3 regions of the Dehalobacter sp. TeCB1 genome follow, and region 2 is predicted to be linked to each of the others. Evidence: riboswitches for the same ligand, from Rfam matches in the RefSeq annotation. Region 2 holds a riboswitch; each other region holds the start of a gene.

The links. A riboswitch is a leader RNA that binds a small molecule or an ion and turns the genes downstream of it on or off. The one in region 2 is predicted to bind cyclic di-GMP.
Positions count from the first base shown of each region.
Region 1: it holds a riboswitch for cyclic di-GMP, as region 2 does, so the genes downstream of both, nhaB (sodium/proton antiporter NhaB) here and A7D23_RS09545 (VirD4-like conjugal transfer protein, CD1115 family) in region 2, are expected to answer to the same signal.
Region 3: it holds a riboswitch for cyclic di-GMP, as region 2 does, so the genes downstream of both, A7D23_RS14930 (cell wall-binding repeat-containing protein) here and A7D23_RS09545 (VirD4-like conjugal transfer protein, CD1115 family) in region 2, are expected to answer to the same signal.

Region 1 covers NZ_MCHF01000063.1:737-7,182, forward strand. Annotated here, with positions in the region: gene ablA (lysine 2,3-aminomutase) at 33-1,316, shown strand; gene ablB (putative beta-lysine N-acetyltransferase) at 1,291-2,139, shown strand; cyclic di-GMP riboswitch class I at 2,338-2,429, shown strand; gene nhaB (sodium/proton antiporter NhaB) at 2,516-4,021, shown strand; gene A7D23_RS13440 (DUF3102 domain-containing protein) at 4,287-4,586, shown strand; gene A7D23_RS13445 (M56 family metallopeptidase) at 4,593-6,422, opposite strand; gene A7D23_RS13450 (BlaI/MecI/CopY family transcriptional regulator) at 6,419-6,446, opposite strand, start outside.
Region 2 covers NZ_MCHF01000035.1:322-13,128, reverse strand. Annotated here, with positions in the region: gene A7D23_RS09580 (C39 family peptidase) at 1-524, opposite strand, end outside; gene A7D23_RS09575 (ATP-binding protein) at 558-2,420, opposite strand; gene A7D23_RS09570 (TraC family protein) at 2,435-3,073, opposite strand; gene A7D23_RS09565 (PrgI family protein) at 3,076-3,420, opposite strand; gene A7D23_RS09560 (hypothetical protein) at 3,434-3,658, opposite strand; gene A7D23_RS09555 (conjugal transfer protein TrbL family protein) at 3,671-4,516, opposite strand; gene A7D23_RS09550 (hypothetical protein) at 4,571-4,903, opposite strand; gene A7D23_RS09545 (VirD4-like conjugal transfer protein, CD1115 family) at 4,921-6,921, opposite strand; cyclic di-GMP riboswitch class I at 6,985-7,069, opposite strand; gene mobP3 (MobP3 family relaxase) at 7,189-10,737, opposite strand; gene A7D23_RS09535 (hypothetical protein) at 10,800-11,057, opposite strand; gene A7D23_RS09530 (Fic family protein) at 11,078-12,001, opposite strand; gene A7D23_RS09525 (antitoxin VbhA family protein) at 11,988-12,170, opposite strand; gene A7D23_RS09520 (hypothetical protein) at 12,244-12,666, opposite strand.
Region 3 covers NZ_MCHF01000067.1:104,312-117,118, reverse strand. Annotated here, with positions in the region: gene A7D23_RS14960 (ATP-binding protein) at 72-2,243, opposite strand; gene A7D23_RS14955 (response regulator) at 2,429-2,848, shown strand; gene galU (UTP--glucose-1-phosphate uridylyltransferase GalU) at 3,079-3,993, opposite strand; gene A7D23_RS14945 (lasso peptide biosynthesis PqqD family chaperone) at 4,196-4,498, opposite strand; gene A7D23_RS14940 (lasso peptide biosynthesis B2 protein) at 4,516-4,995, opposite strand; gene A7D23_RS14935 (hypothetical protein) at 5,035-5,973, opposite strand; gene A7D23_RS14930 (cell wall-binding repeat-containing protein) at 6,079-8,466, opposite strand; cyclic di-GMP riboswitch class I at 8,603-8,692, opposite strand; gene A7D23_RS15915 (lasso RiPP family leader peptide-containing protein) at 8,715-8,864, opposite strand; cyclic di-GMP riboswitch class I at 9,138-9,231, shown strand; cyclic di-GMP riboswitch class I at 9,317-9,403, shown strand; gene A7D23_RS15755 (transglutaminase domain-containing protein) at 9,492-10,256, shown strand; gene A7D23_RS14925 (ABC transporter ATP-binding protein) at 10,491-12,197, opposite strand; gene A7D23_RS14920 (S24/S26 family peptidase) at 12,261-12,719, opposite strand; gene A7D23_RS14915 (hypothetical protein) at 12,707-12,807, opposite strand, start outside.

The sequences.
Region 1 (6,446 bases), on a different contig from region 2:
GCTGAATAAAGATTGGAGAGGAGCATAATGAAATGCCGAGAGATTACAGGGATATACCTTTATGGAAAGATATAACGACAGAACAATGGCAGGATTGGCAATGGCAGATTGCCAATCGAATCACCGGAATAGATCAGTTGGTACAGGTGGTCAATCTTACCCAGGATGAGCGCCAGGGAGTAGAAGTAAGTCTTAAAAAATTACGTATGGCAATAACACCCTATTATGCGATGCTCATGAATCCTAATGATGCGCATTGCCCTATACGGCGGCAAGCAATACCGACGGTTCATGAAACTAAAATATCCAAGTTCGACAGTTGTGATCCGCTGCATGAAACAGTCGACTCGCCAGTCCCGGGTCTTACTCACAGATATCCGGACAGGGTACTTTTGCTTATTACTGATCAGTGTTCAATGTATTGTCGCCACTGTACAAGAAGACGATTTGCCGGGCATGAGGATAGGGCTCTTTCCCAGGACAATATCAAACGGGCGATTAATTATATCAGAGCGCATAAAGAAGTCAGAGATGTACTTTTGTCAGGAGGGGACGCCTTATGCCTCTCTGATGAAAGGCTGGAAGCAATCATAAGATCAATACGAGAAATCAAACATGTGGAAATAATACGGATAGGCACAAGAACACCAGTTGTCATGCCTCAGAGAATTACCGATACGCTCTGCAAAATGCTGAAAAAATATCATCCAATTTGGCTGAATACTCACTTTAACCACCCCAAGGAATTGACAGTTGAGGCTCGCATGGCATGTGAGAAATTGGCAGATGCCGGAATTCCTCTTGGCAACCAATCTGTACTTTTAAAAGACATTAACGATTGCCCCTATATAATGCGTGATTTGGTTCAGAAACTGGTAAGCTCCAGAATTAGACCATATTACCTTTATCAGTGCGACCTTTCAGAAGGAATAGAGCATTTCAGAACTCCGGTTTCTGTAGGGATTGAAATCATAGAAATGCTGCGTGGACATACCTCGGGTCTAGCTATTCCACAGTTTGTTGTGGATGCGCCTGGAGGCGGGGGGAAGATCCCAGTCAATCCACAATACTTGATTTCATATTCCCCTGAAAAGGTCATTCTTAGAAATTATGAAGGTGTAATTTGCACGTATAGCGAGCCTCGGGATAAAACGCACCAGTGCCGAAAATGCGGCACGTGCAGTAAATTCAAGAATAAAGAATACCGGGGATTAGAAAAGTTATACAGAGATGAACAAGTGTGCTTGATTCCAAGTACAAACGTAAGACTCAACAAGAGGGAGGACTTCCATGAATATAGATCAAGACGAATGTAAAAATTTATATACAAACTTTTCGGGTGTGGACATGTACGTGGATTATCGCAATAAAAGGCTTAAAATATTGAGTCATTCTCTTTTGTCTGAGTTGATAATCAAAGAGATTATTGATTATTCCAAAAAAGAAAATCTGGGTAAGATTATTGCGAATTGTTATAAACAAGATCTTAGTCTCTTTGAGGAATGTGGGTTTGTAGCAGAGGGGGTTATCGACGGTTTTTTTCAGGGAGAGGATGCAACTTGTATGTCCCTTTTTCTTGATACGAAGCGCAAAAATTCACTCTATGAGGAGAAAGAAAACAGAATTATCGATTATTGCGTTAAGAATACCAATAAATTCGAGCTGACTAAGAATAAAAACTATACGATAAGGCAGGCCGTGCCGGACGATATTCCCCAGATAATTCAGCTTTTTCAAACGGCATTTGAAACCTATCCAACTCCTATTTTCAGCAGAGAGTATCTTCAAAAAGTCATGCAGGATCATATTTTGTATATGGTAGCGGAAGAAGAAGGAAAAATTATCAGTATTGCTTCGGCGGATCTTGACAAACAACACATGAACGCTGAAATAACTGATTGCGCCACTTATCCAAAGTATAGAGGCAGAAACATATTAAGCGAATTGATATTCCAACTGGAAACACACTTGAAACGCAATGGCTTTGCTACAGCATATAGCCTTTCAAGAGCTAACAATCTTGGAATCAACAGGTCTTTAAGCAAGCTGGGGTATATGTATCGGGGTAGACTAATCAACAACTGCCATATTTGCGGCGGTTTTGAAGATATGAATATTTGGGTAAAAACTTTAAAATAGTAAAATACTATTTTGTAAGTCAAGGGGAAGAAGATTTTTGAGAGATAGCCTGATTTGCTAAAGGATTATATTAAAAAACAAAATACTTAAGATAAATACCTGGACACTTCAGCATAAAGTGGATATATTCAGGGTATTCAAAAGAATAATTTTCTGTTATAATATAAAAGCTTAAGCAAAAATAACAATATATAGTTGTACAGGTTGATGCAAACTTCGTGAAAGTGAAGGACGCTAAAGCTATGGGTCTAAGGTTGCTTGTAAGTTGCTATGATTGCCAGGCTGCAAGTAATATGAACTTCTTGGGGGGGAGTAGTTCCGTTTTGGAGTACTCTCTTTTTTATATCTTTAATTTTCACTTGGGAGGATAGTACATATGAAACAAATGGGCATCGGACAAGCATTCAGAGCAAATTTTCTGGGTCATGCTCCGGACTGGTACAAAAGAACAATTCTTGCTTTTCTGGTGTTGAACCCTATTTTGATGGTTACCGCCGGTATGTACGTTACCGGGTGGGTGTTGATTGTCGAATTTATTTTTACCCTGGCAATGGCGTTAAAATGTTATCCGCTTCCTGCCGGTGGGCTTCTGGCGATCGAAGCCGTTGTGCTCGGACTTACTAACCCTCATATGGTCTATCACGAGGTTGAAATGAACCTGCCGGTTATTCTTCTTCTGATGTTCATGGTTGCCGGGATCTATTTTATGAAAGAAGGTCTTGTGTACCTGTTTTCCAAGCTCCTTACTAAAGTACACTCTAAAGTCGCGCTTTCATTCCTGTTCGCTGTACTGGGTGCGGTTCTTTCCGCGTTTTTGGACGCGCTGACCGTAACGGCAGTGATTATCGCCGTGGCCTATGGTTTCTATAGCATCTTCCACAAGTTTGCTTCCAGCGAAAAAGTATACGAAACGTATGACATTAATCACGACCATAGTGTTGATGAGAAACTTCATGAGGACCTGGACGAGTTTCGTGGTTTTCTGCGTAATCTTATGATGCATGGTGCTGTGGGCACTGCGCTGGGCGGAGCAATAACACTGGTTGGTGAACCGCAGAACCTGTTGATTGGCTCCATTATGCAATGGGACTTCGTAGATTTCTTTATACAATGTGCCCCTGTGTCTATCCCGGTATTGATCGTTGGTCTTCTGACCACCATTATCCTTGAAGTTACTAAGTTCTGGGGGTACGGCTACCAGCTTCCGGAATCTGTGAGAAATGTTATGGAAGATGATGTAAAAGTCAAAGATGCTGCCAGGAATATGCGCGGACGTGTGCGCCTGATTGTTATGGCTTTGTGCGGCGTTATGCTGATCTTCTCCCTGGCACTGCACTTGGCGGAAGTAGGTATTATTGGTCTTATGATTATTATCCTGCTTACTGCTTTCAACGGGGTTACTGAAGAAAAGCGCATCGGTCATGCGTTTGAAGAAGCATTGCCGTTTACTGCGCTGCTGGTCGTATTTTTTGCCGTCGTTGCGGTTATTCATGACCAGCATTTGTTTACGCCGATTATTCAATGGGTGCTGAACATGGAAGGGCAGAACCAGCTTGTGGCTTTCTTTGCGGCCAACGGTGTCCTTTCGGCAATCAGTGACAATGTTTTTGTGGCTACGGTATATATGACTGAAACACAGCAAGCGTTTGAAGCCGGAGCTATTGCGCTGGAGCAGTACAACAAGCTGGCAGTTGCCATCAACATGGGTACAAATATCCCTTCCGTTGCCACACCAAATGGTCAGGCGGCGTTTCTGTTTCTCTTGACTTCTGCACTTGCACCGCTGATTCGCCTGTCTTACGCTGAGATGGTAAAACTGGCTCTGCCATACGCCGTCGTTATGACTGCAACAGGTTTACTGGCAACAATGTACCTGTTATAACACTTAAGGATATCAAATTACAAGGGTTTGAGCATTACTGATTTTTTAGTATCTCGACTTTCGGTGACCTTATATACGATGAGAAAGATTGTCCGTTGTTAAGACTGAGGTTGTCACACTTTTAAGCCTGTCCACAGATCCTACGAGTGAAGTTAGCCCCAAGGAGTGTGGATATCATGACTGATCCAATAACTAATACAGTATCTAATACACAACGGATATCATCAGGGGACGCACGCCGCATGTCATCGCGGCTGAAATTAACATGATCAAATACTGGACGGAGAGTATCTACCTTGCCGCCGCTGTCGAGATTAGAAGGCGGCTGACGGAAGCCAAGGCCCTGCTTATGTTTGGAGAATGGGGCCAGTGGCTGGAGGAGTCGGTCAGTTACTCTCAGCGTACGGCCGACAGACTGATGAAGGTCTTCAGAGAGTACGGGAGCAAACTGCCCGAGGCTTCCGCCTGCAGCTCAAATTGCGCCCTGGTGCGTAATTTGACATACTCCCAGGCGGTGATCCTCTTAGGAGTCCCGGAAGAAGGGCGAAAAATGCGTTACAGATAGTCTAAGTTAATTCTGTTCTCCGCCCAAAATAAGTACACCTTTCGGATAATGATCCTGCACCCAGATCAAACTATTTTTGTCTGTTATCTCCTGGATATGTTTCTTATAGGCATCATACCAGTCCTGATGATTCGTACTGGCATATTTGATATCCTCACTGCCAAGGATCTTTCGGCACAGGATCTCCATCAGACTTCCCTTTAAGCCTGTCTGCCCGCCTTTCGCAAATTCGGAAAACAGGTAAGGCAGTGCTTGTTCATCCATGGCCAGAATGATATTGTACTCTGCCTGATGCGCTTTGATATAATCATAGGGATTGGAGGAAGGTAAAGGCGATGACATGATTTTCTCCAAGCACAGCTCAATCTGCTTGGCTTTGTTGACCGCCGTATTTCCTTCATTTCCAAGACTGAAGTACGCATGCTCCAGACGCGTAAGCAATTCCTTCAGCAAATCGGCACTTTCGGCATATACACGTACATCTCTCTGCATCATTTGCTCCATTCTGCTTCTTAAGTAAGTCGTGCTATATCCTTCATATTTTCCCACGCTGTCGGTAAATTTTATGTTAATGACTTCAACATTATCTACTAGGCTGAACAACAGGATGGCATTGCGCCCAAACACATCACCGATCATTCCGTCTTCCGCAGAAATCGCTGAATCGTCGTTGATCCGGTAATGAATGGTTAAACCATACGGCGCGGTCGACGTCTGCAACTCGACTTTATCCCGGACAACCCCTTCCGGCAAAGGCATCGCGTCAATTAGCGCGATAACTTTAACGGCATTGCCTACATACGGTGTTTTGTTGGCCAGTAATTTATCTACTGCATAACCAGCGTATGTTTCCTGTCCTGCAGCCGTGTCATTGACCGGGTTGGCCACAAATCCAATCATCAACGCTACAATCGCAACAACTGCCGCCGTACCAATCCAAACACCGGGCTTTCTGTAATGGATCACATTTTTGATTCTCGCTTTAATATTGTTTTCACCAAAAGCTAAAGGCGCAGCCTGCCAAAAGCTGTTCTTCTGAACTGCCAACGCCAGCAGGGAATTGGAATAATCCGCTTTGACCCCTTGCCCCTTGTTTCTAATAACCGTTTCATCGCAGGACATTTCCATGTCCTTAACCATCAGCGCAAAACAGAGCCACATCAACGGATTAAACCAATGGATGATCAGAATCAGAAATGCCGCCGGTTTGATCAGATAATCGCGTCTCTTAATATGCACCGTTTCATGCGCCAGTACATAGGGCAATCCCCGGGGCGAAATGCCTGCAGGCAAATAAATTCTGGGTCTGATAAAGCCAAAAACAAACGGCGTGCTGATTTGATCTGTCTCATAAATATGCGGTAAAGAAGCATCCAGCAGCGTAGCCGTTTTGATCTTTCCTGCAATTTTAAAATAGGAAAAAATATTCCAAATCAGCAACACCGTAACTCCGGCAATCCAGACCATACTGCCAAGCAACATCAGCATAGGAAGCGGACTTACACCCATTGCTGCGACCAGAGGCAGCGTACTGCCAACTGAACCGTTTATTGTACCGTTTATTGCATAATTTATGTTCTCAAGGCCTGCCATCACCAGCGTCTCAGACAAAGCATCAGGCTGCATTGCGGGTCTGACAACGTTTAAGAAACTAAAAACTGAGGTAAATGAACCTGGACAAACCAGTCTGAAAAAAACCGCCAGCCACAACAGATAAGAGAAGATTTTCGGTGCCCTTTTCAGAAGCAGTCGAATCAGGATCACACCCAGAGCCACATAGGAAGCTGTTATGCTCATATCGACAACAGTGCTGAATACTGTCATCAAGCTGTTCATTGCATCGCCTCCTCAATAATTCGT
Region 2 (12,807 bases):
TTGCCATCTTTATCTGTATAAGAACCTGTACGTAATTCCTGTACAGTATAGGTTTCTACAGTTACATTTCGAATTGGGAATTTACTAGCCATTTTTAGAATATCTGCTTGATTGGCTTTTTTAAAATCCTGTTGAAGTAATACAGAATCCAGAGCTATTAAATGCTGCCATGATAGATCAAATGAATAGGATACAACGATATCATCACACCATGAGTATTCCTTTTTTGCTTGGTCAATCCAATCTAAATTTTCCTTATTAAGGGTATCAGGGGCAGCCTGATAAGTTAATACAAGCTCATATTGTACTTTATCTATCTCTCCGTTTTTACCGCTATCTAACAATATAGTAGGAACGCTAACGGCCAAAACAATAGGAGTTGCAAAAAACAATATAACTACCATTAAGGGCACAAGAACTATCAGCAATATATTTCTAAAACCTTTTTCCGGATCAGTAAACAGGTTTAATATAATCTTTTGTATAAGTTTTTTCGCTGCAATTCCTATTATTGGAGCTGCCATAAAATCACCTCACCGCCAATTATTTAAAATTCTTTAATTTCCTCCTCCTTTACCAAATAACTCAAATTCAAAATCAGCAATTTCTACTTTTGCATGGACACGTTTTGAACCAGCAATAAGAATACCGGCACCCCTTCTCTTTTTTAATAAAACATCTTGCTCTGCATCTGTTAAGTCCATGAGTTTTGTAAGTTCCTCAAGATTCTTACCGTCTGTGCCCATAAAGAATTTAAAACAAGGATTATCTAGCAATGCTTGTCCATGTCTTCTAACTGCGGGATCTAAGAAGTCAACAACCGAATGTGAAATTACTCCCAAACCACCTTCATATTTACGAATACGTTTACTTACATTTCTTAAAAATTGAAGGGCTTGGGGCACTTCAGGATCAACAAGAAGATAAGCTTCGTCAACAATTAACAAAACTCTTTCCTCTCTATTCTTAGACAACTGATTCCAGGCCCAAGTCAGGATATTAAAATATTGTGTTGTTTTTATTTGCTCATCTGCTTCTTGTAAATCGTGAGTATCAAGAACAATAAAATCATTTTTAGCCTCAATTGTTGTATGCCCGTTCCATAAACTTGCATCTGCTCCTATAGCAGCTCGGCGTAACAACAATGAAAGCTTTTCATATTTATCTCTTTTGCGGTCTGAAATATCTGATAGATTAAGTTTTTCTGACATAAGGTTATATAAATTCTCCATGATCGGATACTGTTCATTTGGAATCTGTGAAGTATCTGTATCCCAAGTTATCCCATGTTTTAGATAAAGTTCCTCTAATGATTCTTCAAGAATAGCTTGGTCCATATCATCTAAATTCTTAAGATATAATTTAAAAAATGTCCGGTCAATCTGGAAATGAAGGGCTAAATTACCCATCCCTTTTCCTTCATCTTTAAATAAACTATTTTCCTTCTCTTCTCCCTCATCATCTTTAGGTACTTCTTTTACTTGCAAAGGATTGATTCTGCCACCAACACCACCGCCACAATTAATCCATTGGCCAGCAAGATTATTACATAAGTCCCTGTATTCTCTTTCAGGATCGATAATAATAATCTTAGTCCCTAAAGCATATTCATTTGCAATAATATGCTTTGCTGTAGCAGATTTACCTACCCCCGGAACTCCTAATAAAGTCCAATTACTATTTGTCCTATCACCGCCACGCATCCAGGTATCGAGAAGTATAATTCCTCCCTGGTTGTCCTTTCCAAAAATCCATCCCGTACCATCATTGATTCCTGATGAATTAAAAGGATAAGCCCCTGCTATCGTGCTTAATGGCATATTTCTACTTGCCATGTCTTTTATACTTTGAGGGCATATACCATAAGGGGAAACAGCAAGCAAAGCATCCTCCTGCTTAAACATTGCAACCCTACCCCTCATTTTTGAACCAGCTAAAGCACTTTCAATTTTTCTGCTCTTTCTGTCTAATTCTTCTGTATCACCAGCAGATATCATAATTACTATAGTCACATAAAAAACATTCTCTTGTTCCTGGTCAATTTTACGAAGTAATGTATTAGCATCCCTGTATTGTTGTTCTGCACGTTGCATCATTAAAGCAGATCCACCATTATTTATTCGACCAGCAATTTCACCGATGCTCTTTGATATATTTTCAGTAAGCTTTGATGAATTTGTAGGAGTAAGATGAATAGAACAAGTAACCCCTTCCATATTTGCAATTCTAGATAACCAACCGATTCTTACCTTTGATGGGTAATTCCTAATAACAATTACTCTACTAAGGTTTTCCCCATAGTAAAAATCTTTTGCCCGGAATTCTATTGCCATAGGAGTAATGATATCTAGAATATGATTATTTACTGGGACCTTAATATCTTTTTTCGTTTCTTTTTGTTTTTCTTTTCTTATCGCCATGATAAACCCTCCTATTACACATCTAATAATGGAGCTAGGGACAATTCCAACTCATTACGCTCAAAACTTGCTTGTACAGGATTAGCGAATAAAGCCAGAACAGCAAGTAATTCATCGTCATTGCAAACATCTACCGAAAGACCAGCTCTACCTAGCTTATCTCTTAATTCAGTAGTACGATTGCCAAGTTCTATTTCAGCATTCTTATCCACTGTGCTGGCAAGTATTAAATAGAATCTTCTTTCCATTGTTTCACCGCTACTTGCCGTTAAGGAAGCCTGTTTAATAAATTTCTTTAGCAGTTTTCGTCTAGTGAAGTCCTGTTCGATCCTTGCTTTATCCTGTAACCAATCAAGATAATTATTTAAATCGACCGGCCGGCCGATACAAAAGAATTGCATTGCTTTATTTTCTCCGTTAAGTTGTTCGGCCAGAGCTTCGACCTTATTCTTTTGTTCTGTATCGGATAATAATTCAAGGTTTTGAGGCCAAATACGGATCATCGAAACTAATATTGTATCTTTTCGGTAAATTATCGATCTATTTATATCCGCAACAGGTATCCAATCTTGAGCTGTTTTTTCACGTTTTTGACGTGTTATTTCCTCCTGAGAAATAGCTTGTTTATTTTTCTTTAGTGAAGGAACATTCATACTTAATCCTCCGTTCCGGGAACAATTTTATAAAGATACCTTTTTTGCTTTTCCTTGAATAATTTAGCACTTTTCAATGTATCTAAGAGATTCATACCACTCGTTGGATCTCTTTTTACAATAAAGAAGGCTGCCACCGTGGGGATAACAATTATAAACATTCTCACACCTATAGAAATAAATGGTAATAATCCTAACAGAAACGATAAAATAACACCTACAATACAGGCCAATACAATTGATCCTAATTCGAACCACCCCAAACCGGGAAAAAATTCAAATCTTGTCGTAACATTGGCCGGAATTAAATATTCTGTAAAAGAATTCTCTTGATCAAGGCTGCTCATTTATCATACTCCCCTACATGTAGAAATTCTTAATAATTGTAATTAGGCCACTCAAACATAATCCTACAATAGCCCCTTTTATTGTTTGTTTTATTCTTAAATTTCGTGATGCGGTTTCATCCTCATCTGTAGTAAATGTTTTCATAATAGCCTGATAAGTGATCATAAACCCTGCACCAACGATAATAACTGCATATAACCATGTAATCCAATTTGAGAGATAACTTATTGCTTCCATTTCTATTCTCCTTTAACGGGCCAGCATTCTCCTCATCATGTACATAGATCCAGCCTGTTTCACTCCACCGCCAACGGCCCCGGTAAAACCTGAAGAATAAGCAAATTGCTTAAGGAAAGCAGGAGATTTTAAAGCGATCCAGAGCCACCCCAAAACTAAGAGCAGCCCATTTGCAGATATTTCATTAGTCATAAGAGAAAAGGCACCCTTAACCATAAATATTTGTACCGCTTGAGAAACGCAAATAATAATTACCTGTTTAAACCAACTACTCCATAGATCCTGATTATTCGATGTAATATTTAAGGCCAATATAGGGCCTATCACCGCCATAAGAGCTAATTCAGCCCCCCTAATCATTGTTTGGATACCGATTAGTAACAATATTATCGCCATACCAAGGCCCATCAAAATAATTACCATGCTCATCGTTCCAGGACTCTTTAGGAATATACCCCAATCTTCTAAACCCATTTTACCTGTACTTAAATTTGCTACATCTGTAGCTACTTTAGTTCCAAAAATGAACAATTGGGGTAATATCCACGGTAATGTAGCTACTATTGCAACAGCCTGGCCGGTTCTAATTAACAATCCCCCTGGATCTGCTTCAGGATCACCATTTTGATGTAATATATAGGTCTGGAAAGCTTCGTTCATTGTCTTTAAGACTAAAACTACAAAAGCTAATCCTTGAGCATAATGTATGCCATTTTGAACAAAAGGCAACTGAAGAACATCCGTAGATGTACTCATGATATTTACTAAAGTGGTTGCAAAAAAGTTAATAATTTGGTTGAATAAATTTTCAAAAAAGCTTTGGACCGCACCACCTAATAAACTAGAAAAATCAAACATTCAACCATCCCTTTTCTTGAAGTTAAGACGCTTTTTTAAGCATCTTTTACATAATCAGCTATAGAAACCTAGAATTATCCTGGCTAATCCGCTTGCGGTTGTAGCGATAGCAGCCCCAATAAGTACATTTTTCATAAGACGATTTTTTTCCGCAATGATAGCCTGATCCTCAGACATCGATTTAAGCCATGCTTGATATCCAAGGAATAATCCCGAACCCACAGGGATTAAACCTGTAAGCCATGACGTTGCTGCTGTAAATAAAGCCAATGTACCAGAAACTAATTTAGGTTCATCCGCATAAACCGGCAAGGCGAATGACGAGATAACAAGCCCAAGAATCAATATAGATTTAATACGAGATACCAATACTCTTTTTTTAGACATCTTAATTCCTCCTAAAATTATAAAAAGTCTTTTTCATATTCATCCGATTCGTTCATTTCATTGTCTAGACTTAACTGTGTACCATCATCATTACTTTGAATAAATTCCCCCCCTTCAGAATCCGAAGATTCGCCCATATCAGGCAGCCATATCTTAACATCTTCAAGAATTCTCCTTGGTGTTTGGTCCCATCTTTTTTCTAGAATCTGTCTCGCATTCTCCATATCCACATCCTTATCTCCGGTACTCGAAAAACCAAGTTCACTATTCGCACTCCACAAGGATAAATCGGGTAATGGATATCTTGCAGGAAATTCACTTATAGGCAATATTAAACTCTCATTAATATTCCATCTGAGAACTTCATCCGGAAGTAGTAATGCCCTTTGAGCTAACCCGACCCCGTGACTCATACTGTGTCCCTTTGATTGGATAGAGCTACTTGCATTTTCAGTTTCCACCGTATATTTGCCTGTTTTTTCACTTATAAGTTTCGCTGTATCTACATCGGCAGTTTTTAAATATATCCAATCATGGCAGTTACCCGTGATTGTTTGGGCATTTTCCTTATAAAGCTTCTTAATTTGAGTAATATCCTGAATGGCTAGAGTGAATCTAATCCCACGGCCACCGGCAACGGTAAGCTTTTTATCAAAGTCTGGTATTGGAGGCAAATTACCAAATTCATTCAAAATTATATTTACACGTCTTGGAATTCTTCCCCCACGTTGGTTAGCAAGCTCTACTAAAGATTGATATACCTGGTCAATATATAGAGTTGCAAGAACGTCTCTTGTACTGATTTCGTCTGGTATAATTAAGAATACAGCCGTTTTTTCGATCCCAATATCTGCAAATTCATGGTCTTGCTTTGCTGTCATATCAGCAATATTAGGATCTGTGAAAAGTCTTAAACTCGATAATACTGTAGTAAAAAAACTCGCCCTCATTTTATAAGGAGCAATAGAAGCCACCGCGAAGGCTGCCTTTGCCGGATGTTTTATTGGTAATCGATTCATATATTCCAATAATGGAACGAATTCAAAACCGTTAGGAGTTATAACCGGTTGTCCATATAAAGCCAATAAATGATATACCGTTGCCATATGCCTCTGAAATTTAAACTCACTATTAAAAGCCGTTAAAAGAATTAATGCTGCCAGGGCACTTTCTTGACCATTTTGCCAGATAGGCTGATCCCCTTTGCCGAAGTTTTGTTTGCCAATAATATTTGAAATATTCCAAGCCAGTTCTGAAGCCTTGGCAATATCATTATTATCAACTGCTTTATTTACTTGATTTAACATATTCCACTGATTTCCTAAAGCTGGATCTCGAAGATTGAGAGCAATGACTTTATAACCTTTACTTTGTAAATAATCTCTTGTGGTTATGTAGCTTTCACCTTTTGGATCACCTATTATCATGCTTTCCCCGGCTTTTGCAAGTTCCCAAATAGTAGGCATCAGGATTTTCCTATCTTTTCCGGATCGAGTTGCCCCTAGAATCAGCGTATGACGATCCTCTTTATTCAACCATACCTTTTCTTTCCCACCTTTTGATTTTTCCATACCGAAAACTATTCCACCCTTATTATTTAAAGGCATTTCGGTGTACCAAACATTTACAGTCTCATCCATTTCATTTTTGTTTTGCCACCGGCTTGTACCATGTTGCCCGGTCCCGGCAGGTTCCGGCCCCCCGATCCCGTCTTTTATCCTGTTTTTCTTTTTTAAACGATCCACATTCCAGGTTATCCAAATTATAAAAGCAGAAACAGGAAGTTGCAGAAACAAAAATAGTTTTAAATAATCAGGCTGAGAAAAGAGATCTTTAATAGCTCTTACCAATCCGTAATTAAACCATAGTGTTGGGGCATTAACGAAATCCTTAACAAAAAAAGAAGGAAATTTAATAATCCAAGGTAAAAGTAAAACGTCCAATATAATAACAACGATAACTGATATTGTTCGTATTCTAATTGATTTATCAATTTCTTTATTAGATAGAGTAGCCAAAATTTACCTCCTTGAAATAGAAATAGCGTTGCCAATAGCAACGCCTGAAAATAAAATAACCCTCTAGGCGACTCGGCTATCATAGTGTTTCCACCTTAGACCCGAAGTTTTGCGTCCCTGGCTTTCGCCAAGTTTGCTATTAACTGAAAGGCTTGTATTCTGTTAGGTTGATTACAAAACGTAATCAAAATAATATAAAACTTATTATCATTATTTACCAAATTGCTACAAATTTACAAACGCAGATTTGGCCTTATACTCAAGATATTAGCGTTCTAACTCATCTTCTCTAAATAATGCGCTTCTATCCTTACTTTTCCTAATTTTTTCTATTTCGGCTTCTTTATTTCTAAGCCCTAATTGCTTACTCATCCGATCCTTCATAAATTCAGCTTGAGCTTCTTGCTGCATTCTTTGTTTTTCTAACTCTCTCCATACACTTTTCCATAAATCATTTGCCATCGTAGCTGCTCCGATGCCATGCTGGTTAAATGTTTCCCAATTCTCCCCTTTATACATCCACTTAGGAATATCTTTATCCTGTACTCCAAGTGCCAAAAAAGTTTCCTTCCATTCCTTAGTAGAAATAACTGTTGATTTGCCCCACTGTTTATTTTCTAAGTATTTCTCATATGCTTCATCTGAGATATCATTAATTAGCTCCGTGTTTATATTAGAATTCGATCTAATATTCCAACTATGAAGCATTTCTTTAACCTGCTCAAACCCAATTCCGGATACCAATAAGATTGTAGCCAGATTCTTAATTGGTTTATCTACAATATCCTGAACATTACAGAAAGACCTAATACTTTGATAATTAGTCTCTACTTCAGCATACGCATTGTTGAGATACTTCCCCGTTAACATTCTGTTGTTATTACGTTCAATCTTTCCTACATCCAATTTATTTTGTGTCCGATCAATAAGTTTAACAATGTCATTCGGAAGATTACTCGTTCTCACTGTCTTATCTTTTTTACTTATTGCAACGTCTTTCATATATTTATAGTAACGTTCGGTCACCTGATAACTCATGCCTGTTTGCGTTATTAAGCCAAGCTGCTTTAAATATGTGAGACTTTTCCGTAAGAGATTTCTTTGAGGAATTAATAAATCTTGTCTTTTTTCTATACCGGTAGCATTTAATTTATATTCTCCCTTTGCGCCGGTCAAATAATTACCCTTTTTAAGGTTATCTAATCTCCTGATTAAATATTTAAAAGTTCTTTGTGCTTCCAGATTGAACATATTTTTATGTAGAATACCTTTTAATGCTGCCTTATTCAAACTCCCACCTTCTTTATAAACCTGATAAAGTAAGTCCTTTATATCCCGATAGACAGGATTGATTATCAAACTTCCGGATTCATCCCGAATAATATAGCCTTTCTCATATTGCTCCTTAAAATTACCCATCAAGGGAACTGCTTCCTCATCGGATAACCCTTTAAGAGACTCTAATAATTCGCTTCCTGTCTCACTCTTAATAAATTTATCAAATCTATTAAGACTTTTTCCAAGAAATTGCCCTTCTTCGGTACAAGATAAATTCCCGGTTGAATCCTCGACAATGAAGTGCTTTACTATTTTTTCCAAGGATTCATCTTTAGATTCCAATAAATACTTAAGTCTTTCATATACTTTGTCGGCCTCTTGGTTGACAATCTCCTTCTGAATAGTTTCCTTTAGAGAATCAAGTGTCAAAAGGCCCTCTGGAGCTTTATCTATATAACCTAAAGTCACGTTTGCATCATAACGGGTAAATTCCATTTGCACGGGAATATGAAGTTCATCTATTGCTTGATCTGTAAATAGATAAACACCCTTTTCCTTGTCGTACTCAAAATATTTTTCCATTTCATCAGTAAAAGAATATATGCCGGTTGCTTTATCATATTCAACGAAGCCATTGAGCACTAGCTTTTCAATTCTTTTTTTAAGATTCTCAAGCTCATCTTCAGCCTTACTTTCATTTACCTCAGAATTTTCATCTGTATATTTTTTATAGATATTATCCTCAAGTTCATTAAATGTAATTCTGTTATGTTCTCCAAATTCTTTTCGAACAATAGTATCATATTTCCCGATCTTAAACTCATCCGGATCTTTATCATACAGACCACCAAAAATATCTTGATTATCTAATAATTCATGAAATGTAAATGAAGGGGGTCCTTCACCTTCCTTCTCGTTTTTTCCCAGCATTTTCAGGATTTCTTTTTCAGCTTTATCAAGACTCTTCACTGAAAGTATTTCTTCAATACCTTTATTTGTCAGACAATAATATTCACTGCTGCCGTCCTCAAAATCGATTTCTTTTTTTATGAAACCGGAATCCTGTAAGCTTAATAACCTTTTTTCCAATTCTAAACTGTCTAATCCAATAAGCTTTTTACCTTGTTGAAAAGCGTCCAACTCTGATAGTTCATTCATTTTTGCAACCGAAAGATAAAAGTCTATTTTCTTTTGGGACGATAATTCATTCAGATTAATTCCATTACCACGAATTTCATTTATTAAAGCTCCTAATGATTGTTCCGGATAATGAATATCTTCTTTCTGAAGGTAAGATTTTAATACATTTAAAATATCATCATCTGTGTAATCGGATCTCATCATCGTTGATATCGCCAAAGCTAATACCTTTGTTCTTTCAGGCATAAGATCAATCGCATAATACATATTTTGAATAAAATCTACAGCCTTTAAAGAAAGTTCTAGGTCAGCATATAAGAAACTATCTTTTTGCCACTCTACAGCTCCTTTTAAGATCATCTGACATATCCTATCTCGGATATCATTATAAGCATTCTCCCTGGCCTTCTGGATTGCGTCCTCCTGGCCAGTATACATCTTAGTTAGTTCTTCTGTAGACTTCAAATTTTTTTCTAATGAAGCATTAAATTCAGGCTGCCTTAATAGGTAATCAGCTATTGCCCGGACTTCTTCTTTAATGTCCTCGGGCATAAATTTTAAAGCTACTCTTCCTTTTCCTGGCATCTTATCAGATAAGTCTTTAACCATAAGGATAAGTTTTTGTTCTTGCTCATTATATAACTTTGGAGAGACACCTTCCAAATTCATATCTCGAATAAATGTTTTTAACTCATGCCCGGATGTACGGACATCCTTCATAATTCTAGAAATATGACTTATATCATCCTGGGCAAGATCCCGAATTAAATCTCTCATAATATTTTTTTCATTCATAAGCTGGAATCTTTCTTCTTCAAAAATCTCATCAGTTAAAAGCTTACGTATTGTGGTTAATTTATTTCCTGATATTATCCCAATAGTTTTTTGAGGCTCTTTTTCCCACATCATTATATGAGCATGGGGATGGCCCTTCTCCATATGTACAGCTCCGACCCATCTTAGATTAGTTATTGGTATCCCCATCTGGTTAGCCATATCGGGAATTTTCTTACGTAACATATCTTGCCATTGATCTTTTTTAAGATATCCAAGGCTAATTGCATCTTCTTCTCTCAAAGAAACAATTCCACGCCAAACGAAACTTTCCACTTTGGATATTTCATCTTGAATTGCACCAGGTTCTTCTATTCCATCCGGGCCAAATAAACCATGTGATCTTGGTCGCTCATCAATATAACGAACATAGCTCTCATCACTGGACCCTTCAGGCGCAATATCCTCAATTCCTTTTTCAAGCTCTCTCTTTAAATCAGATTCCGTTATAGTTTTATCAACCCCGGATCTAGTAGCAATATATTGAACATGACTAACATTTTTACTAACAGTATCTTTCAAATTTGGATGTTTGAAGGACATTTTAAAAATAACTCTGCTCATATTATCATCCCTCGTATTTAAAGGGCAGAACCATATTCCACCCTTCGTTTATATTACAACCATTACTTTATCAACTTAAAATTTCTCCATAAACAATTCCCTTTAAAATGCACTCTGCAATATCCAACCTTTTTAAATAAATTACTTCTTTCTAGTGCGTTAATTACAGCATGGTTTCTGTCTAAGGGATGCTTTTGTTTTAATTCTGCTCTGGCAGCACACTCCCCAAGTAATTGAACATCCCCAAAATTTATTATATTATCAGTTAATTCATTTTTTATTAAAATATCTTTCATGTGCGCTGCAATGGTCTTTTTCATATAAACTCCATTAGAAATAATTACTCTATTTCTAAATCAATTTTACTTTTCATGTTTTGGCCTTGGCTAAGTTCTCTACTACTATCAAGATTAAGATCATTTATCTGTAAGGTTCTTACTTCTTGCATAATATCAGACACTAACTTGAAACGGCCATTATATTCTGTAATCACTTCTGAGTTAGGACCTTCTGAATCAATAAGCTTTCCATATTTTTCATAGATCCTTTTAATTTCTATAACCGGAATAAATTCTTTTTTAAAGGTTTTAAATTCAGGTTGTATTAACCTCAACTTGTTCAGATTTTCAAGTAATGTCATAGAAGCTTTTTTTATACCGGGAAATTCATCTAAGTAACACTGTTTAATAGAATCCACTATATGATCTCTGTAAACTTTTTTAAGACCATTATAGTCATTATAAAATGACCTAATATAAGCCTCAAAAAGTTCTTCTTTATTCACTTGACCATAATTTATACTGTACCCGGCTTGATCGGCAAGACATCTAACAAACTCTCTTGTTGATCTACCGTTTCCCTCCCTAAATGGATGAATAATATTGATCTGTCCAGAATAATATGCAAGTCTATTACAGAAGAAATTAATATCTAATCCTTTGAGAAAGTTTTCATTTTTAAGCTTATCAAAGATGTCCTTCGCCAATGGCTCAATATCTTTAATGAGTGTAAATTCAGAGCTTCCCTTACCCATATCTACCTTGCGAAGATCACCAGCCCAATCATAGACATCTTGAAAAATATACTTATGAATATTCTTTAAATGCTCTAAATCAAATTGCCCCTCGATCGGATTTGCTTCCAGCTTTGATAATCGAGCAAAGGTTAATCTTCTTTCGTAGAAATATAAGATTTCATTTTCTCTTATATCCAGTTTATTAATTAATACATCTGAACCAGGATAAAAATAATCACTCCACTTCATTTGGCATACCAGCTTTCAATCTATTAAACAATTCTTCTTCCGTAATTTCTCCCGAAAGATGTTTCCTCACTAACTCCTCCTCTTCTTCAGTTACCTTAAACCCTTCGATAGCCATTGAAGCTTTAGAGTTCATAATAATCTTATTGATTTCCTTAGAAGTCAAATTCACAAGTATACCCTCCTTTAGTAAAATAACTATATACCTATCTATGTATATATCTAGGTATATAATATCAATATAATTAATTAGATTCTATTTCCTTTTCTAATAATGAATAATCCCATTCCTCTGTAGTAACTTTCATATATTCTGCTGCTTTTTTTCTAGCACTTTCATACATAGGCCGTACATCTTTCCTTTTCTCTGTAGGAACAATATCCATCAATGCCTGCACATTTAAAAAAGCCGCTGTCGCACTCATATGGCCTGACTTTGCAGATAATTTTGCAAGACGTTCTACATGAGGCTTAACTACTATTTCCATTTGTTGTCTAACAACTCTAGAAATAAGATCAGTGTTTTCATCTACCCAATCTGAAGCCAAACCCTTTTTTATTAAATTTCTTGATACTTCTGCCAAACTGGAATCTGTATTTTTTACTATATCAGTAAGGATATTATAAGTTTCATCATCGACACAAACACTAAAACGCTTAAAAGCCACTTTTCCCTACTCCTTTATAATTTACTGTTAGTTTCACCACGAATAATCCTTATATATCAGTATTATATAGAATATTATACCAATCAATTCACCATATATCAACGTATTTTTTGCAGTATTCACCACTATATAAAGTATTGA
Region 3 (12,807 bases), on a different contig from region 2:
CTGTTACCATTATAATCAAACAAACTGTCTTGCACAACGGCGTCTCGCCGCTCCTTGCCATCCAAAGAATATTATTCCCAATGTTCCAATAAACGCTGCACTGTACTGATCAATCCGGTCAGATCAGTAGAATATTGTATATAGCTTACTTGCTGGTTCCCACTGTACTGTATTGCATCATCCGTTTCTTTAACCATCGATGGCAGCTGTATTGATGTCACAAGCAGCAGGATCCTGGAATCGGGCCAATGTGTGCGGCATTCAGCAATTAATGCTGACGTCTTTGGGCCGCCCTCCCCATCCGGTGATTCGGCAATAACGACTTTGGGATAAATTTCAAAGGAACCCATTTCATCGGAACCTTGTAGCGCCCTTTTCAGGCCCGAAATCGTTGTCACTTTTACCCCAGTGCTCAAAAGGGCCTGCTCCAACGGATAATTAAATAAATTATCTTCCAGTGCGATCAGGACGTCGGTCTCACTGTTTTTTTGGTTTGCCGCCGGGGGGAAACTCATTGAAAAGACAGCACCGCCATCTTCCCTGTTAAAAGCCGTAATTTCACCGCCATGATTATGTACGATGGCCCGAACAATGGGGAGTCCAAGACCGGTTCCCCTTTCTTTCGTTGTAAAAAACGGACGGAACAAATTTTTCATGGCTTCCGGCGTTAATCCCGGCCCGTTGTCTATGACATTGATACAAACCTGATTGCCGCGTTCTTCCAGCCGAATGATTACTCTTCCCCCGGCGTCTGCAGCCTGGACTGCATTTCGTACCAGATTCAGCATGACCTGCGTTAATTGTCCCGGATCAGCTGCCACTGGTGAGACCTTTCCTGTTTCCAGAATAATATCTGACTTTGTGCCCATAGCTTCTCCTTGAAACAGCGGCATCAGTTCCTGGAGAAAAGCAACCGGGTCAATCGGTTCGGCTTCAATGTTGGATGGTTTTCCAAGCAGCAAAAATTCATTCAATAAACGGGTGACCCTGTCAAGTTCCCGCAAAACCAGGTCTTTATAATTGCGTGTTAGTTCAGGATCTTTCTTGCGTCCCATGAGCTGTAGAAGCCCGCTTGCCGCACTGATTGGATTACGCAGTTCATGCGCCAGGACGCCCACCATCTTTGCAGTCGCCTCAAAACGCTCAGCCTGACGGGCACTCTCCTGCCAGTGGTAATAATCCGTCCGATCCTCCAACAGCAGCAGCCAGCCTCTGACTGTCGTTTCTTCCAGCAATGGAGATACCTGCCAGTCAACGCGGCAAATGTCGGAATCACTGTACTTATCCGGGAAAGAATCCATTTGCCCACCAACCGGGATAACGGTATTGGAACGGATATAACCCAGCCACGGTCCCGGCCAATCAGCGATCGAGCTTCCGAGCAGGTCAACATTTGCACCATTCATCAATTGCTCTGCCTGTCTGTTGGCATAGATAATTCGATAATGACGGTCAATCATAACAACTGCACTGCCAACCGCACCCAAAAGTACATCCAGCTGTTTTTTGAGCAACCGGCATAAACAAACCCCATCAAAAGCAATTATACACTCTTCAGCCATTAGAGGGAGCAGAAATTCCGCCCGGCTGAAATCACGAGGCTGTAAAACGCCTAACTCTCCGTGTAAATTACCTTGGTTGATTTCAAAGATCGTTGTTTCAAAAGAATATCTGTTTAAACGGGCAGCCTCTACCGCACGCTCATCTCCTTTGATCAGTAAGGCAGAGAATCCTGAGTCTGCATACTCTAGCCAGCTCCCCTCTGCATCAAGCAGGATCATCAGGGCATTTAAAATAAGCTCAAGCAATTGATCCTGAACATTTTCTTCTCCGTGACAAAGAGATATAACAGTATGGTTCAATTTACGCAGCGCAGATAATTCAACAGTCCGTATCTCTCCGCTAAATCCGGCCAGCGCATTCTGGAAGCTGCTGAGCATATCCGCAGCTAAACGGGCCCGGTCAGCCACGGAAAAATTTGATTTTCCCTGCCGGCAGGAAGAGCACTCCACTGCATCCAGAAAGAAACCATCATTCAATGGCCAGCGAACAGGTTGCCGGCTGAAAGGTTCATACGTCTGATGACAAATGGGGCAGGACTCAGGCCTTTTCGTTAATAACGTGCCATCTTCAGATACAATCATCAATTTCAAATGTAAGCCTGTTCCGATACATTCCAAAAAAATGTTCCAGCGTTCCGACTTGATCATTTCGGCTGCCTCAATCCACTCGGACACGGTCATGGTCCTCCTTTGCCTCTCCTATCTGTACATAAGCAAATTCGACCAGAATTGATGATTTCCTTCCAGATATTACACTATTTTTTCCATGTTAGTCTGATTAAGGAAACACGACTCGACACTATTCGCTCAATCCCGGTGTTATACTGAAATTAGTCCTAATCCATATTAATTTGGAGGATTGACACATGAATAAAATATTGGTCGTTGAAGATAACCCCGTTATTGGAATGGTTATTCAAACCGTGTTAACCGATGAAGGACATCAGGTTGAAGTGCGGAAAAGCGCCATGGAAGGTCTGTACCTGATGTACACCGGTTTTATTCCTGATTTAGTCCTTACTGATTTGATCATGAGAGAAATGGATGGCAGAGATCTTATCCAAAAAATGCGTAATGACAAAAAGCTTTGTAGTATTCCTGCAGTCATTATTACGGCTTCAATCCCTAATGCAGAAAATTTGCCTGATAAAGATCAATTCCAGGGTTTGCTAAGTAAGCCCTTTGACCTGGAAGATTTAGTCGAAACCGTTGACAAACTGGTCAATCATCAAACACTTGCAGCCAATAACACTGCACTTCAGGCTTCGACACCGGTCGCAGTATAAAGACTGATAAATCTCTCAATTGAATTGAACTGATGAATAAAGACCACCCCCTTATTGAAAGTAACCTGTTATACAATAAGGGGGCAGCTTTATTTGGTATCATGATTTGCACAAAAAATTACAATATAAAGGAGTGTGCTAACTATGATCGGAGGTGTATTTCGGTTTACGGTCAATGTTGTGCTCACTGCTGGTCTGCTTTCTGTTTCCGACTTCCTATCCGTTGCTTCTTAGGAAGCAGCAGAATCGCTTCTCTTTTTGGTTTGTTTTGCTTTATTTCTTTCAAGATACAGTTCATCCAGATATTTTTCAAACTTGTCCCCAAGATTCGGGGATTCCAGTGCAAATTCAACCGTCGCCTTTAAGTAGCCAAGCTTATCGCCTGCATCGTACCGTTTTCCTTCTAAGAGGCAAGCGTATACTTGTTCATGTTTACTTTGCGCCCGCAGCGCATCTGTAAGCTGGATTTCCCCTCCTGCTCCAGCCGGGATTTTTTCAAGATATTCAAATATTGAAGCGTTGATCAAATACCTGCCCATAATAGCGAGCCTGGAAGGGGCTATCAACGCAGATGGCTTTTCAACCAAGTCTTTAACTTCCCAGACATTTCCCCAGTTATCCTGCGGATCAACAATCCCATATTTATGTACCTCACTATGTGGTACTTCCTGAATACCGATCACGGTCGACGATGTCTCTGATGCAACATCGATCAGCTGTTTGATTGCCGGCACCTTGGACTTGATAATATCGTCTCCGAGCAGGACAGCAAACGGCTCTTTGCCCACAAAAGACTTGGCGCAAGAAATGGCATGTCCCAGCCCCAATGCTTCATTCTGCCTGATATAGTGAATGTTGGCTAAAGAGGAGAGATTCTTTATTTTTTCCAGGATTTCCAATTGGCCATTCTTCTCCAGATGAGCTTCCAATTCAGGTGAGCGGTCATAGTAATCGACAATGGACCCTTTTCCTCTGCCGATAATAATCAAGATATCTTCGATTCCGGAAGCAATCGCCTCATCTACAATATATTGAATGGTCGGCTTATCAACAATCGGCAGCATCTCTTTCGGCAAAGATTTCGTCGCTGGCAGAAATCTTGTCCCCAGTCCTGCTGCAGGGATTACGGCTTTAGTAACTTTCATGGATGAACCTCCAAATATAAAAATAAATATCATTTTTTATATTAAGTAATTCTATAGTAAAAAAAATAAAATTTTTATGCGATTAGCTGGAGATTTTAAATATTTAAGACGGTAAACTAATCATGCCATAAAATTATATATTTTTCCAGATATTTTTATTTTTAAAACAATAGCTTGTTAAGCAGCATAACATCCGTATCTTTCACTTGATTTCATTTAATTGCAGCAATCCTTCTTCATAAAGTCTGTTCATGAACTCAAGCACATGTTCCTGACAAGTTTGCTCTTCTACCTCATACTCATCGATTAAGCGCTTGATAATATCCTTTACAGCCTGTTCTTCCTCCAAGAGCTCCCATATTCGGCTACCTACAGAGTCCAGTGCTAAGTACTGTCCCTTTTCCAGGTTCATCATGACAATCTCCCCGCTTACCTCTGTTGTAGGGAGATCATTTGGCCTTACGACATATGATTCCAGGTTAATCTTTTTACGATTCGCTGCCATGATATCAATGCTTCCTTTCAACTTATTTGAGATGATGATACTTTAGCAAATTGTGCCACTACCTTAAAACGGTCCTTTTCATCGTTGCCGGTAATGATAAGTTCACCACACCTCAGCCAGGCATGCGCCAGCAATTGATTTGTTTCACCTTTGTCCAAACCTAAATACAAGGTATATGGGATCCCAAATATTCTTAAATAGAAGAGTGCTGTAACCGCTTGAACCAAACACTTACTTTCCCAAGGCGTATAACGGCTCACCAAGCTGACTGCTCTTCCAATTTTCAGTGCTTTTCTATATTTTTTTTGATCCATTGTGCTCGGTGAATCCGCCATCTTCTCCCCAATAAGCAGCGTTATATATTTAAATGGAATGATGAGAATCAAAAAACGTACAATTCCCAGAAGCAGGAACGAAGAAATCAGCAGTAACTTTTCTTTCAGTGAGCACTTGATAAATCTTATATTGCTAAATCTTTTATAAGAGGTCAAATGCATCAAATCCTTTGTTTATAAAATCTAAATATTAAAATTGTATTAATTATTCACGATATCATGACTGATTCTTATCAGTTCTGCTTTAATTAATGAAATCTGCTGCTCCGTCGTAAATAGTTTATTCGGCCTAATCAACTGATAAACCGGGGTTCTATTGGCAGCATCCGCACACTGAATAAAATGGGCCATTTCCAAACCAAAATAAGGCAGCAGTTCTGCGCGATAGGTATGCTGCAGCAAGGCAGACATTTTTCTGCTTCCTTGCAGTTGACGAATACAAACCTCATGACACTCTTCAGCCTTCAGCTCATAAATCGCGGTTAGTTTTGCGGATTCCCGATAAAAACTCTCCCTGGAAGGCAAAAAATACTTATCGCCCCTGGTTAAACTTACTTGGACCAGAGAATCAACACTGACTCCAATGGAATCGGCGCTATCGCGCCATATTTTTTGCTGCGGATAGCTGGGTTGTACCCAGACCGAATCCTCTTTGATACACAGCACAGCAATATCATCTGTTAATAGACAGTGGCCTTTTTCTCTGAAGGCCAACGAAAGCGTTGATTTCCCGGCACCGGAGATTCCGGTCACCAGAACGCAATTCCCATCTATCATGACAGCTGTACCGTGAATTGGAAGCAAACCTCTGAGCAGTAGCAATGAACCAAACGCCGTACCGAGTAAATACAGCTTTATGGCAGAATAGCTCGCACCAGCGTAGGGTTCGACGACAATTGTTTTCCCATCCGTTATTAAATATTTCGCAACTCCCCGGATATTTAAGAGTAATTCCCGGCGAGATGCTTGAAATAATTCATTTTTTTCTAGCACATCATCTATTTCTCTAGGTACTGTACCATGAATAATCTCTATCTCACCTGTTTCATCGCTAGGAAAGAGTTCATCCAAAGTAAAATCAGAGACCACATTTAAGCCAAAGATTGTATATTTTTTTCTTGTGCTGCTCAATTGCTTCATCAATGAACTCTACCTTTCAACGATTTCAACAATGAAATACAAAAGAGAGAGTGCAGCGAAACTGCAGTTTCGCTGCTTCCTCTCTGAAATAACTTACTTAAAAGTTTATTTTAATGTGTTCTGGATTTCATTGACCTGGGAAGTACTAACAGCTCCCTGACCGCCGACAATTGATATATCCTTGATACTTGCTTTATTCGTTGTCAAAAATGTTTTTGTTGCATCAGGCAATCCTTTATCTACCATTAACAGCGGGGATTGGGTATACGCAGCGAGGTTTCCTGCTACCAAAGCATCCGGGAAATTCAAACCTGTTACAATAAAGACCTTGTCATATTTAAAATTCAAACCATTGATAATCATCGTTGAGGTAGCATAACGATTTTCACCGCCATAACGTACGGCGCTCGGCAGCTGAGAAAGCACGCCTGCTGAAACCGCACCTTCACCGCCGATAACAATGGTTGATGTAACTTTTTGGTCAGTGATTACTTCGGATGTTTCTGCCGGAAGTGCTGAAGCTCGGGTGAAGAGAATCGGTATCCCGTTGGCAGCCGCGTACGGAGATACTGCCAGGGCATCCGAATAGTGTCCGTTTTCCCCATTGACGATAATAGCTTTGCCGGTCGAATTGCCAAGAGCTCCGGCGATTGCTGCAGCCGTAGCATAGCGGCTCTCTCCGCCATAACGTGTGACATTCGCCTGACCATAGGCCGCAACGAGGGAATCTTGAATATTTTGAGAAATAACACCTGTTCCGCCAGCAAGTACGATCTTTTTGGCTTTGAGTTTCTGTATCTCAGCAAGTGTAGAAGACGTGAGCGTTATCTTATCGGTAAGCAAGATCGGTGCATTCAGTTTCTTGGCTAAAGGAGTAACAGCCAAAGCATCCGGGAAGTCGTATCCATAAGCTAAGACGACAGTATCCGCTCCGTTAGGCCAACCCTGCTCAGCAATTGCAATAGCTGTTTCAAAGCGGTCTGCTCCAGCAATACGGGGAGCTGAAGCCGGAGTCGTATTTTGAACTACGCCGCCACCGCCACCACCGCCGCCGCCAGTGTAAGTGTAGGTCGCAAATAACGTAAAGTGCTTCGTCCAAATAACCAAATCAGCACCCACATCGATTTTGCCTTCGCCGCCAGCCGGAATCTCAGCATTCGCTATTGCTTGTGTATTTCCGGTAAGCACTCGGGTAATAGGCGTTAAAGCCCCGCCACCGTGGGAATATCCAACCTGTTGTCCAGCCTTTCCAGGGATCACAATCTTAACAGCCTGATCAAATGTTAAAAGTGTACTCCCAAAACCGATTTCAATAACACTGCTTACGGTATTGCCGGTTCCCGGATCTACCGTATTGTTTGCTTTCACCGTAGGGACATTAATCTCTTCAGTCCAACCCGCTGGGCCGGTTACCGTAGTCCCAGCCGGTATTTCTACTTCAACAGGCAACGTACTGATACTGGTATGTGCATTGATCGTGATTGCCGGCAAGATACCGCTTCTTACACCACCGGCCAAATTAACGGAACTACTAACGTCCAGTTTGTCATTGGTGTTCGACGCAGGAATATCCAGCGTTATTGCAGAAGTAACCGGCACAATATTTGGATTCTGTATCTGAGCATAATGAACCTTACCGGAGTTAACGTCAACCACCCAAAGCTTATCGTTAGAATCGACATCCGTTCCAATCGGTCTGACAAACCCGCTAGAGGTACTGATAAAAGCAATCGGCGTTGCATAGGCCTTAATGCACTTAATTACACTATTTTGTCTTTCGGCTACATAGATGTTATCGTACTTGTCAACTGATATCCCATAACACATATCCGATGTAACTTTTCCAATGTAAACTCCGTTTTTATCTAATTTCTGAACGCGGTTATTAAAAGTATCGCATACCCATATATTTTCAAATGAATCAACAGCAATATCATACGGTCTCATAAATTTACCATTGGCATCCCCTGCACTTCCGATTTCCACGAAAGAACTGCCACTCAAATCCGAAAACTTTAGGATGCGGTTATTGTAGGTATCGGCAACATAGACATTCGTCCCTTTTACAGTGACTCCCTGTGGCATATTATAGCCGCTGCCAAAAGTAGTCCACCCAGTGATCGCTCCATTATTGGGTTTAAACTTGATAATCCGGTTATTATACGTGTCTGCAACATAGAGGAAGCCTGAACCGTCAACGGCAATTCCACTGGGACAATTAAATTGATTATTGCCGCTCCCTGTCTGACCATATTCAAACAAGAAATTACCGGTATCGGCATCAAACTCAACGACACGGCCGTTGTAGAAATCTGTTACATACAGCTTTCCATTATAAACTACAGAAGCTGTAGGACCATTAAATGTTCCATAAGCACCGGTAAATGTTTTGTCATTAAAACTCAGCGCCGCAAATGCTGCCGGACCAGCTACAAGTGTAAATAGCATAGCAAAAACCAAACAAACCGGGATAAACGCTTTTCTTTTCTTCATTCTTTCACCATCTTCCAATCTTTTATTGACTCCCCTGTAAGCATACTGAGATATGCGTACTCCCAAGCCAAGAGAAAGTAATTTTCTATCTTTTAAGTATTTATGTAAGTCCAGAAAATAAAAAAACCGCCAACATTTTGGCAGCCGAACGGTCATTGTACAAATATTGCACTTTAGACTTCTGACTTTGCGTCCCAGCTTTTCAACTGGTTTGCCCTTTTCCGGTATTATTTCATAGTTTTATCAACTTAGCTGCCAAAAATTTCAGGATCATCTGGAGCTACTGAATAAGAGACAACGATATCTAAACCTGTCCACGTCCCTTTGGAACCTTTCGTTAACTCAGCCACATTACCTAGTACAATAAGCTTTGGAGCCGTATATGCTTTTTTATTCAATTTCCTTCCCCTCCCACAATAAACAAATTCACAATATTTGAATTTATGATTGCTTCGAAACATATATGCCCATTATATGCTTACAATATTTTCCTGTCAATCCATTTTCTTGTGTCACAAAGTATTAAATTTATAATATAAATCCCTAAAATTCTCTAATTCTATTACTACTTTTCGCTTCCTTCGACATCTCGAAATAAAAAATACGGACAACCTATTTACATTTCTTATTATCTATAATAAAATACAATTAATACCAATATTTTTACTGCTGCATGTAAAAAGCAAACTTGTCGAAAGGCAAGGACGCAAAGCCACGAGTCTAAGGCATATGTTCTATTTATGCTATGAAAGTCGGGTTGCCGGTAGTTCAGTATATGTGTAACATTACCTGACTATGCGTAATGTTTTTCTTTACTCCGGTTCATGTTTGTTGACAACTAAATAATGATCAGCGATAAAGGCAAACTTAGCGAAAGCTAAGGACGCAAAGCTATGGGTCTTCCAGTATGGATACTGATGACTGCCAAGCCACCGAACGGTTATTCAAAGCTTTTGTCGCTTTGCCTGAAAAAGGTTAAGCGGCATTTTTGTTTTCAACAAATGAATGAAATGGAGATGTTTTCGATGTCCAAAAAAATTGTTTCCCTGGTTGCCACCACTGCCCTCACATTATCCCTGCTGCTTTTGAACAGCCCGGCACCTGCCCTGGCGGATGGTGAAACAGTGACATGCATTGCGGACCTCCAGAAATATATCGCCGCAGATATGACCGACCGGGATGATTCTTTTTCCCTTCACTATACCGGTGACACAACCCCAGTCCTCGCAGACCTCAAAAACATCTTTTTGCAATCTGCCGGCAGTGATGATTACCTCAGCCTGTCGTGGAAAGAAATGGGTTATACATATTCCTATCATTCTGGCCAATTGGATATTAATTTCACCCTCAACTATCATACGACCAAAGAAGAAGAAAAATATGTAGACAGCACAGTGAAAAAGCTTGTTGCCAAGCTGATCACACCCAAGATGAACGACTTAAGCAAAGAAACTGCCATCCATCAATGGATCGTGCAAAACGTGAAATATGATTACAGCCTGAAACAAATAACCACCTATACTGCTTTGACGGATCACAGAACAACCTGCATGGGATATGCCATGCTGATGAAGAAAATGCTGCAGCAGGCAGGCCTGGAGTCGAAGATCATTACCGGTTATTATCCTGAAGGCTACCACGCCTGGAATATGATCAAAATCGATGCAAAATGGTACTATCTCGATGTAACTTCGGACTGGGCCATGGGGGAAACATCCCCGCAGAATAGGACTGAAGCCCAAATGACCGCGGCTAACTACACCTGGGACAGAGCTCAGTCAGCAAAATGAATCCTCTTAAAATAATATTAAGGATGTAACGATAGTAAAAATTTCGTTACGTCCTATTTTTGTTAGAAAAAGATTAAAGCTTAGACTAACCCCAGATCCGTCTTCGTAATGAGTAGCCAGTGTCAAGCGGAGCACGGATTGCGCAGCGCGGCTGTTTGCGCCATGGAGGGCGCAATCTGCCGAAAGCGGTTATCATTACGAAGACCAACCCGGGCAAAGCTAGTAACTTCAATGTTATTGATAATTATGAATCGTTCTACTAGGTTCAACGGATAATTTTCCGTTATCAATCTTCAAAATCCTGGAACACATCTTTAAAGCAGTCTGCCGGTGGGTAATAAGCAGACAGGTACACCTACTGCTAAAATCTTTGATGGCCTTTAGGACTTCTAACTCTGTCTCCATATCCAGCGCGGAGGTTGCCTCGTCCAGAATCATAACAGGCGCCTTTTTTAAGAAAGCACGTGCAATGGCAATACGTTGGGCTTGTCCTTCCGAAAGCCCATGGCCATCCTCCCCGATAACAGTATTCATTCCATTCGGCAGCTCCTGAATAAAGTCCCAGGCACAGGCAGCCAGGAGGGCTTTTTCCATCTCATCAGGAGTCGCACCCAGCTTCCCGCTGCGCAAATTCGCGGCGATTGTCCCGCTGAATAACGTATTCCCCTGCGGTACATAGGTGATCCATTCCCTCGTCGCAGCCGTAACCTCGTACCGTTTTCCTGTATTATCTGTAAAGTATACTTCCCCTTCGGAGGGTCTCAACAACGCCAGCACAAGCCTGATCAGCGTCGTCTTGCCAACACCGGAAGGGCCAACCAAAGCGACGAGCTCTCCCGGGGCAATTTCCAGCGTAATCTTATCCAAGACAGGTGTTTCCTTTTCTTCCGTGTAAAAAAAGCTCATTTGTTGGAAGCTTATTCCCACATCCTTCAATTTTGGAACCTGTCCTTCTCTCTTCTCCAAGGCCATTTTTTCCAGTTCCCTTAACCTTTCAGTGGAAGCCAACATCGCAATAATCTGCGGGAATGTCCTCGCCAAACCGACAAAAGGTGTCTGGACCTGCTGCACTAATGTTAGAAATGCCGTTAAGGTCCCGAAAGAAATGGCTTTCTGAGAAAGCCGAAAAATCCCCCAGCCAAACGCAACCAAGTATCCTGTCCAAAAACCGGCAGAGATGATCATATTCGCGGATAAAGTCACCCTGTTCTTCTTCAGAATCCATTCCATCCGGTTCTGATGCAACCCTTGCAGAACATCGCTGTGATGCTTCTCCAAACGGAACGCCTTGATAATAATAAAATTTTGGATTGCTTCCTGAATATTGGAACGGTACAGGCTCTCCGACTCCTGTACTTTGATATTTAGTGTTTTAAGCTTGCGGCCAAAGACACGGCTCAAGAGCACGGTGGAAGGACCCAGAATAAAGGCAATGACGGCGAGCCTCGGGTCATAATATAACAGGGTCATTAAGGAAGCGACCATCTGCACGCCCAAAGCAAATATACCCGGGATAACACCCACAATAGAATTGGTGATATTCCCCACGTCACTGGTCAAACGTGTGATAAGGTCACCGCTGTGATAGCTGGAAAGCGGCAGCCATTCCGTTTCTAACAGCCTCTTGAAAAAACGCTGCCTCATCGCATTGGAAAATGCTTCGCTGACGCGGATTGAAAGAAGAGAATTCCCGATCGATAACAAAAGATTAAGAATGATAGCTCCTGCAAAGGCAATACCAACGAATCCAGCCCGAGCGAGTTCTCCGGCCACCGCATAATCAATCATATGCTTGGATAAAATAGCGATCGCTACCCCGAAAAGCCCTCCGGTGCAACTGATGAGTAAAATACAAATAAGCATCGGTATAAAGGGCATGATATCCGGTTTTATCCAACGAATAAAGTGAATGCCTTTAATGAATTCATCTTTGATGATCATCTGGTCTAGCTCCCGATTCTGTACTGTCTGTTACCATTGTGCCGTAGATCTCCGTAATTTTGTCTAAAATATTTTTCTCAGTTTTCTGTAAACCCGCAGAATGAAATACCTGCAAGGCCGCAGCGTTAACCAAATGTTTACCAATAGCTTTAGCCACCATTTTGAACACGGAATATGGTGATCTTTACGCCAAATCGCGCTGACTACAGCAATCAGCTGCTCGGGATAGAGCGGCCCTTCAATCCATTGCTGGGCATCACCGACCATATAAAAACAGTCCGCTTTTTTTCGACAGACCCGGTGCATTACGTAGTAGCCATTCGTCCTTCGGATCAGAACAGTATCCCCTCTTTTGAGATTTTCAAAAGTCCCGACGGAAAATTCCACGCTGTCAATGCCATCCCGCAAAAAAGGATACATGCTGTCACCTGAAACAGAAAGCCTGACACTCTGACCTTTTTCGAGAAGATCTGAAACCAAAGGGAACAGATTTGCAGCTTTAACTCTTTTTACTCCAGACATCGGTAAACCAACTCCACAGCTTCCCGATCAGGACGACATTGCAGCAGATACACCGGGACACTACGAATGATTTTTTCATAAATACTGA